Regions from separate parts of the Glaciecola sp. G7-5 genome, predicted to be linked through region 3. Evidence: predicted binding sites of a transcription regulator. Region 3 holds the regulator's gene; each other region holds the start of a gene.
The links. Region 3 encodes LexA, which represses DNA repair genes until DNA is damaged. Its sites were predicted from a motif close to TACTGTATNNNNATACAGTA; they were not measured.
Positions count from the first base shown of each region.

Region 1: AC0L6H_RS02745 (exonuclease domain-containing protein) is a predicted target of LexA. The motif match lies at 1,524-1,543, and genes of this name have one in related genera.
Region 2: AC0L6H_RS07690 (YebG family protein) is a predicted target of LexA. The motif match lies at 1,309-1,328, and genes of this name have one in related genera.

Region 1 covers NZ_CM147892.1:607,609-610,893, forward strand. Annotated here, with positions in the region: gene AC0L6H_RS02730 (hypothetical protein) at 151-279, opposite strand; gene AC0L6H_RS02735 (flavin reductase family protein) at 263-928, opposite strand; gene AC0L6H_RS02740 (zinc ribbon domain-containing protein) at 928-1,119, opposite strand; gene AC0L6H_RS02745 (exonuclease domain-containing protein) at 1,568-3,285, shown strand, end outside.
Region 2 covers NZ_CM147892.1:1,771,255-1,774,539, forward strand. Annotated here, with positions in the region: gene tldD (metalloprotease TldD) at 1-867, shown strand, start outside; gene AC0L6H_RS07690 (YebG family protein) at 875-1,159, opposite strand; gene AC0L6H_RS07695 (HAD family hydrolase) at 1,375-1,971, shown strand; gene AC0L6H_RS07700 (helix-turn-helix domain-containing protein) at 2,140-3,285, shown strand, end outside.
Region 3 covers NZ_CM147892.1:507,178-510,462, forward strand. Annotated here, with positions in the region: gene coxB (cytochrome c oxidase subunit II) at 1-1,042, opposite strand, end outside; gene lexA (transcriptional repressor LexA) at 1,340-1,960, opposite strand; gene plsB (glycerol-3-phosphate 1-O-acyltransferase PlsB) at 2,231-3,285, shown strand, end outside.

The sequences.
Region 1 (3,285 bases), 100 kb from region 3:
AAAACATCCTCTATCTATAGGATCAAAGCAGAAGTACCAAGCAGATTCCTGCCTCCGCAGGAGCGACGATTTGCCTAGCATTTACCTGCCTCCGCAGGAACGACGGTCTGCTGAGCGTTTCCCCGCGCCCTGAACAGCCCAAAACGCCAATTAAAAGCCACCATCACCTTGGTCATCGTCAGAATCATCTGGTATTTTCAGCAACAACCAAACAATGAGGCCAACACCTGCTAACGAAATACCACATATAATCAATAGCTGGTCAAGATTTGGGATCATTTTTATCACGCCATATAGAGCTTAGAGCTTGGTTGGGTTTTGCATAACTGTAGCGGTCTATGCGCTTAGTTGTGTGGTAGCTATCTAAACACGAAACGGCGACAGATTGCGCTTTTTCTATATCTACGTAACCGTCTTCAAATAAAATATCTTGGCCAAGCTCAACCTCAACTATCTTACCAATAACAAGTTCGGTTTGATTTGCCGGAATCAAGGAAATTTGTTCAAGCCGAAGTGCGATGCGTATTTTCGACTCGGCAACAAAAGGCGCTTTCACCGTTGAGGCCATTTGCGGCAACAAGCCTACCGCTTCAAATTCGCTTTGCTCAGCCGGATACCTTGCGCTGCACTGATGAGCCTTGTCAGCAAAACTCGAATGCACATGATTAAGAGTAAATACGCCGGTATCTTTTATATTCTGCAAAGTATCGCGAATCACAGTGTGCGGTCGCATGAGCATTCCCATCAAAGGCGGATTTGCGCCCACGTGAAAAACAGAACTGACCAAAGCTAAATTATTTACCCCATCACTACTTTGTGTTCCTACCAAATTCGCACTTTTAAACCCCGAAAGAGAGTTAATAAAATTTACCCGCGTGCGTTCGGGTAATTGCAATATTGCCTCCTCACTAAATAGCTTTGTTGTCATTATTCATCATCTCGTTTGGCTATAATCTCGAGCCCAAAACCGTTGTCGAGAATATAAATTTCGATGGGTGCACAGCATATCTGGCAATCCACAATTTGTTGCTGGCCAATATCGTTCACTTCGTCTATTTCGATGTCGTTTATTGTCATGCAATAAGGGCATTCAAAACGCTCTGCACGAGATAAGCTCATAATCTTTTTCCTCCAATATACGTCCGCCCGTCACATTTGCGATTCATTCGTCACATTTGCGATTCATTCGTCACATTTGCAATTCACTCGTCACATTTGCAATTCACTCGTCACATTTGCGATTCACTCGTCACAATTGCGCAGGCAATTGTCTCCCAACACATCCGTTAGTTTTCATGCCCCACAGCTTAGCTTGATGAAACTCCTGTCTGCACAAGAAATACGATTCGATTAAACAAACAGTATTATGCGAAGGCAAGAATGACAAGGCCTTCAATTGATGATGACATACGTAAAAAACACGAATCTGGATTTTTCGCCAGCACTTTGTTAATCAAAACTGACACTACATTTTGAATGTGCAGCCAAACAAACATCAAAAATTATTAACAGGCCTACTTTATTACTGTATATTAACACAGTAATAAATCTAACTAGTTTTAACTTTATGGCCTTTCGCGACTTACCCACATTTTACTACCATACACATTTTTCAGAATTTCTCGATTTTGTTAAAGGGCCTAGCGCGCATCTGTTAAGTCCAAAGGATACCCAATTCTTATCTCGCTACGAGCAGTTGAGCCACCTGCATCAGTGTTTGGTCGTGCGCTTAATCAATCGCAAATACGCTGTGGTTAAACGCAGTAGCTTAACATTCGCTGAAATCCCGCTTGTTGAAGACATGTTAGATGATCTTGCTAAAGCCAGCTTTGTTCGTAATGTTCAAGCTAAGGATGTACCCGCATTTTTAATACAACTCACCAAACCCGAATTAGCTTCTTTGTTTGAAGAAATAGCCAGCAATGAAACGCCCAAACTACTAAAAAGCGCAAACAAAGCATCCTTTATTGAAAGCTGCCAAGCCCTTTGCCCACAAAAAATCGTTAACAGCAGTGTTGCCGAAAACTATGTTGTTCGCACTTGCGACCCGCACATAGACTATTTTCTTTTCTTGTACTTTGGCCATAGCCAAGGCAAGTTAAACCAATTCTCGATGCGTGATTTGGGCATTATGCGTACCCGCGAAGAACAAGCTCAAATGCAGTCTCGTTTTGACGACTACCAAAGCGCATATAGCTGTTTTGCTCTTAGCCAAGCTTATACTCATGTTAAAAAGCATCATTTTGAAAGCGCAAACAGTATAGATGCCTTTATTGAAGATTTGCCTAAGCCCTACGGCCCGCAAGCACTCGGTATTTATGAAAAGTTGTTATACCTAGTAGCTAAGCAAATGCTCGCCTTTGAACCAGAAAAAGCGCTACACATTGCGCATGATTTGCAAGAACCCCTCGCGCAAGAATTTTGGTGTCGTCAAGCCTACAAACTGGGTTTTAAAGAAGAGGTGCAGGTGCGTTTAAACAGCATAATAGACGACCCAACTACCGATAAACTTTTGCAGTTTGCCGAAGACTTTTTGGCCCGAAAATATCATCAAAAACGTACCAGCATACTTACCGATATGCTACGTGAAAATAATCGTCATTTGCTACTTGATGAGACCTACAAAGGCAGTGTTGAACAAGGCGTAATCGCCTATTATCAAGCGCGGGGCATAGAGGCTTGGCGGACTGAAAACAACTTGTGGAAGAACCTATTCGGTTTATGTTTTTGGCACGAATTATTTGAACTCGAAGGGCTTGGTTTAGCCACACCTTTTGATTACTTGCCTGCCTGCCTTAAACACCATAATTTTGCTGAGGTGGCCGGCCAGCAAATTAATGCTCGCTTAGATGGGCTTCATTCTGCTAAAGACTTGTACCTACTAGTAACCAAAAACCTTACTCAGCATTATGGAAAAAGCCAAGGCATTATTCATTGGCATAAAAATATCCTCGATAAACTAAAAATACTTATTCAGCACACTCCTGTGCAAAGCCTAAAGAATCAATTGCTGGTCATGTGCTCACATTGGCAGCTTTATAACGACGGCTATCCCGACATTATGGTGCTTGAGAATAGTAAGTTGCGCTTTGAGGAAATAAAGGGCCAAGGCGATACCCTGCGCCGCAACCAACTAATGCAATTACAGAGCTTACGCAACTTTGGTATTGATGTTGGGATCACCACCGTGGATTACACTATTGACCCTATGCAAGCGTATGCGGTAGTTGATATTGAAACCACCGGCGGGCGCGCCGGTACCCATAAAATCACTGAAATTGGTAT
Region 2 (3,285 bases), 1.3 Mb from region 3:
GGTAAACGAGAGCGCGGTGGTTCGGGTGCAGGAGGACGCAGAACCTATGACTTTTTTGAACAAAGTTTAGAAGACGGTCAACTTCGCTATGAACAAATAGCAGATCAGGCAATTCACATGGCGCGTGTAAACTTATCTGCTGTTCCAGCGCCAGCAGGCGCGATGCCTGTCGTACTAGGCAGTGGTTGGCCTGGCGTATTGCTACATGAAGCTGTTGGCCATGGTTTAGAAGGCGACTTCAATCGTAAAGGAGCATCAACATTCAGCGGCCGTATGGGCCAACAAGTTGCTTCAAAAGGGGTGACAGTCATCGACGATGGTACCTTAGATAATAGGCGCGGTTCTCTTTCGATTGATGATGAAGGTACACCCACGCAAAGAAACGTCTTGATTGAAGATGGCATACTCACCGGCTACATGCAAGACAAGCATAACGCTGGGCTAATGGGCGTTAAACCAACAGGCAATGGACGCAGAGAGTCTTATGCGCATTTACCTATGCCACGAATGACGAATACCTACATGCTTGGCGGTGAACATAGTCCTGAAGAAATTATTAGTTCGGTTAAAAAAGGGATTTACGCGCCTAACTTTGGCGGCGGTCAAGTAGACATCACCTCGGGTAAATTTGTTTTTTCTACCTCAGAAGCATACATGATTGAAGAGGGTAAAATTACCCAAGCTATTAAAGGAGCAACCTTAATTGGCAATGGTCCTGAATCAATGCAAAAAATTTCTATGATAGGAAATGACATGTCATTAGATGCGGGCGTTGGCGTTTGTGGAAAAGACGGGCAGTCAGTTCCTGTCGGCGTAGGTCAGCCAACATTGAAAATAGATGAAATGACAGTAGGAGGGACGGCCTAAGCCTTCCCTACGCTTTCTTTAATTCGATTACGTCAGCATTTTCTTTTTCTAATAGCGTCTCGGCTGAGCTGCCCTTTAGTAACTTGCCAACAGAATCTTTATTTTTAGCCAGTAAAATGCCTAGCTCTTCAGCAAGGTCTTCGCTTAGCACAACCCCTTTTGCTTGAATATAGGTGCACAGGTTATCAGCGACTTCTAGCATTTTATCGTATTGATCGGCTTCTTTTTTGTCAGTGGTGACCAATTTTTCGACTCCCTTATGTTGCACTACATATTGAGTAATGACTGCCATATTTCACTCCGATGGTTGATGAGTTAAAAATTACCATAAATCATGGTCTTTATTCGCCAGTTGCGTGTTTAAATAAATGCAAATACAGAATCACTGCGTATATTGCTTCCACACATGCCGCGTAGTGTGCAAAATAATATACCGTTTTGCACTGTATAAATAAACAGTTTTCTTTGGTGGCCTAGCATAATCGTTGAAATATAAGGATAAAAAGTGTGTTTAATTTTGCAAAAGTAAAAGGCATTATTTTTGATTTAGATGACACCTTGGTGAAAACAAAACTCAACTTCGTTCGTCTTAAACAAGAAATTGGTTGTCGCTCTGATGACGACATTTTGTCTTTCATCAATCGGATAAATTGCCCAATACAGCAAGCACAAGCGACAGAAACAGTACTTAAGCATGAATTGGAAGATGCGCAAACATCCACTTGGCTGCCTGGGGCGCAAGATTTTGTGCAACAAGCGAGTGCTCTAGCATTGCCTTTGGCGATTGTGACTCGAAATTGTAAACAAGCAACAGATGTCAAAATCCAAAAAAATCAAATTCCAATTGATCTGGTGCTAACACGAGACGACGCGCCAGCAAAACCAGACCCAACAGCCTTGCTCACCATCGCCAAGCAGTGGCAAATAGAAACCAAGGAGATAGCCTATATCGGCGATTATATTTATGACATTCAGGCTGCCCACAATGGAAATATGCAGGCATGGTTATATAAACAAAAGGAAAACACAGATACAGCTTCTTTCGCCCACAATCTTACCTTAATCCCGCCTGATGCAAATAAATTCTCCTCAAATAGCGGCTAATGCACAGATAGTGGCCTAAATTTAACAATACATGGGCCGTTTTTTGATTGTAGTCATTGGACAAATTGTATACATTAAATAGAGCGAGCTTAAGAAGTAGCATGTGAGTATTTAGCCAACGAGCTTGTCTTGCTTCTTAGCAAATAAGTAGTAGTAAAAGGATGTTGTATGGAGTTTGTCCTCGCTTTATCACAAGAAGCTGTCATTATCGACATGGTGCTAATGTTGATTTTCTTATCTGTTTTGATTAGCTTGATCATACGCCTGTTGGCATCGTCAAAGCTTTATTCTAAAGCGCTGAACACAAACCCTTATTACAACGCCCCTCCAAACTCCCGTTCTCTTAAGAAAATAAGCAAAAATGTAGCGCTCCCTGCACAGGGTCTAAGCCCACATTATTTGCATAAAAGTTCGCAATGCTTTGCATTAGCTATTATCGAGAAAAATATCGCTAACTTTGTTTCGGGGACAGCACTAGGCAAAGTACAGATTGATTACATAAATCATATAGGTGATGAAGCAAAGCCTAGCGTTAATGTGTGCCCAATATGGCTAGATAACGCAATGTCAGAACTACTCGGTAATGCATTCAAGCACAATAGGCGCAGGGATGACTTGCAGATAGAGGTAACGGTATATCTCGAAGAAGACTATTTTCTTGTTGCTGTATCAGACAATGGCCACGGAATATCAAGTAACATTACTGACAAATTGCTTAAAGCGGCTGGCGAGTTTAGCCCGCTCATAGATACGGTCTACTCACAGCTTGATGGCCCAACTAATTTATTTAGCATTCAATCTCACCTGCGCCAGATGCAGGGTGGCTTTACCATACGCAGTGCAAGACAGTTTTTAACTAAAATAATATTGAAACTCCCTGTGAATGCAGGTGCGAACGGCCTGTGCAGTGAAGCGAAAACTACCCATTCATTTAATAAAGGCGCTCGTGAAACTCGCCCCGCTAATATCCTTTCGGCTGAACACGAGATGCTTTCTCCAGAGGCCTTAGCGATAGAAGAATGCATTACAAATTATTATTTGCGCCAACACGAGAAAACACAGTCTGAGCACTTATTATCTCAAAAATTTAGCTATCAATTTACTAAGCTTTTAGAAAAGCACTATCACGATGAGACTTTCAAACGGCCAAAAGCGGCAGAGATAATGTTGATGAGCGAGAAAACATTCGCCAGAAGAGTCCGTAAGCATTATAAAATGAGCTTTGTCGAAGCACTCAGAAAGTTTAGATTACAAAAGGCCCGCGATAAGTTGATGCAAGGCGAACAAATTACTTATGTGGCTTTCGATACCGGT
Region 3 (3,285 bases):
TTAATTGTTTAGCGAATGAAGCCATCGATGTACCGGGGCTACCTTCTACGATAATTCTGATGTGCCCTGGGATATCCTCAAGAGCCAATGCTGAACCTTTAAGTGCTGGGAATACACCGGGCAAGCCTTCACCGTTAGGCATATGGCACGCAGCACATACTGAATCATAAATACCTTTACCTTGTGACATTGCTTCTTCCATGGTCATATTCATGGCAAGTAAACGCTGTTCTTCTTCCCGAGCGCGCTGAGCCATCGCTTCTTGCTCAGCCACCCAAGCATCATATTCAGCCGGGTCTTTAGCAACAACGACAATAGGCATAAACCCATGGTCTTTACCACAAAGCTCAGCGCACTGGCCGCGATACACACCAGGGGTATTTACTTTCGTCCAAGCTTCGTTAATAAAGCCTGGGTTAGCATCTTTTTTGACCGCAAAATCAGGTACCCACCAAGAATGGATAACATCATCTGAGGTAATTAGAAATCGTACTTTTTTACCTGTTGGAATAACGAGTGGACGGTCAACTTCTAGCAGATAGTTTTCTGTCTTGGTGAGTTCGTTGCGAATTTGTCCCTGCTCAGTAGCTAACACCGAGAAATACTCAATGTCATTATCCATATAGCGATAGTTCCACTTCCACTGCGACCCAGTTACTAAAATTGAAACGTCGGCTTTACTCGCGTCTTCCATGTCAATCAGCGTATAGGCGGCAGGAACTGCCATAAAAATCAAAATGATGAAAGGCACTACCGTCCATACGACTTCAACGGTTAAATTCTCATGAAAGTTGGCTGCTTTTGCACCTTTTGACTTGCGATGTACCACCATTGAGTAAAACATGACGGTAAATACGACCACTGCGATGACAACACAAATCCCAAACATGAGCATGTGCAAATCGTAAACTTGGTTACTGATATCTGAGACGCCTGGGCGCATGTTCAAATCTGACCGGCCAGTATCGACCACATCCGCTGCAAAGCTTGAGCAAGCAACTAAGAAAAGAGACAGAGAAGAAATGATATTTCTGAACTTCACACTAACACTCCCGTTACGCCTAACAAGTCGAATTTGGTTCTAAAAAAACGAGAAAACACGATTTGCAGACATAGTTTTAAATTAAAGTAATACATTTGTTCTTTTTTTGTTAATAGCGGCACAATAATCTTTCAATTCGCTTCAGTAGTCTAGTGTTTTATCGTTTTTTTTTGCTGAATATCATCGCGTTTTTCGATTTAACAGTAAAACACGCATACAAAAAAGGACAGTCCAAAAGGAACTGCCCTTACTATGAATATCTGTATTCTAATTGCTTTTTAAAAGCAGTAAATTTTATTAGAGGTCGCTACGGTCGCGAATTACGCCTACTGCGAGGCCTTCTATCGTAAAAAACTGAGATGCTAAATCAACACGAATTGGGGAGAAACTTTCATTCTCAGCATGCAATAGTATTTCACTGCCTTTTCGTTCAAAGCGCTTAACGGTAACATCTTCATCAACTCGGGCTACCACAACCTGACCATTATTCACTTGGTCTGTTTTATGTACAGCTAGCAAATCACCATCCATAATGCCGATGTCTTTCATACTTTCCCCTTTTACGCGAAGCAAAAAGTCTGCGCGCGGGTGAAACATGGCGGGATCACATTTGAAGCGGTTTTCGATATGCTCTTGCGCCAAAATAGGCTCACCAGCAGCCACTTGACCAATTAGAGGCAAGCCGTCTTCGACTTGATCTTCAAGATCAACATTCAACTTAATACCACGAGAGGTGCCTGGTAAAATTTCGATTACGCCTTTCTTAGCAAGAGCTTTAAGGTGTTCTTCAGCAGCGTTAGCTGACTTAAACCCGAGTTCTCGTGCAATCTCGGCGCGAGTAGGTGGCATGCCGGTTTCAATCATTGTGCTTTTCACCAGATCGAGCACTTGTAGTTGTCGTGGAGTTAGTGGACGCATAAACAGCCTGTTTTTCTATACAGTTAAACGAAGTATATCCTTTAAACATCAAGAAGCAACAACTATTTGTAAATAGTCGTTGTGATGTACGAGGGCAAAATGCCATAAATTACTACACGATTTTTGATTCTCGTCTGTATTAGCTTCGTGTTAACATTGTTTTCGCTGCGGTGCTTGTGCATTTTTTGATAACGGCGAATCCTCTGGCATACATCTTCAAAAAGTGTAATGTATACCGTATTAACTAACCCATATAAAGTCGGAGTGACTATGAATTGGATGGCCTCGTTTCTACGTTTTGTACTCGCCAAACCTATCGGATGGCTAGTAAAGGTAAAGAGTGTCCCTGCTGATTTAGAAAAAGAATTGGGTATAGATAAAAGCAGACCCATCGTTTATTTACTGCAAACGAAATCGTTAACCGATTCAATTGCACTTGAAAAGTCAAGCCAAGAGCTAGGACTTCCCAGCCCTTTAAAAAAATTGTCTTTGCTTAACCTCGAACACAAACGAAGCTACTATTTAGATAGGCCGCAAAGCATTTTTTCTCGCAAAATTAAACCTACTACAATTGAAGATAACTTTACCCAGATGTTTCAATATCAGCGTGAGCACGAAGATTTAGATGTTCAGGTAATTCCTGTGTTTATATCGTGGGGACGCTCTGCTGGTAAAAGTAAGTCTGGCTGGGCGCAACTTATCGCCGTAAAGGCTTCACCGAACTGGTTACGTAAGTTTTTCATCGTTTTATTCTTTGGTAGAGACAATTTTGTTAGTTATTCTAAACCTGTCTCTACCCGCCAAATGGCCCTGCTTCAAGGGAGTGATAAGCAAATTGCGCACAAGCTTATTCGCGTCGCACGCACCCATTTTCAGCGCAAACGTCAGGTCTTATCAGGGCCAACCTTGCTCGAACGTCAAGAATTATATAATTCTGTGCTAGGCGCACCAAGCGTCAAACTAGCGATTGAAGAAGAAATCCAAAATAAGCAACTGAGCCCCCAAAAAGCAAAAAAACAAGCTAAAAAATACGTAGATGAAATTGCCGCCGACTATCGAGAAGGTCTTATCCGTTTAGGTGAAAGAGTGCTCTCGAGAATTTGGAACAGAATATATGATGGTATAGAAGTAAAGCACGCTGAGCGAGTACGTGAATTAGCTGCCAACGGCCATGAAATAATCTATGTGCCCTGCCATAAAAGTCACATGGACTATCTTTTATTAACCTATGTGATTTATAACGAAGGCTTGGTAACGCCGCACATTGCCGCCGGTATTAACCTGAATTTTTGGCCTGCAGGCCCCATATTTAGGCGTTGTGGTGC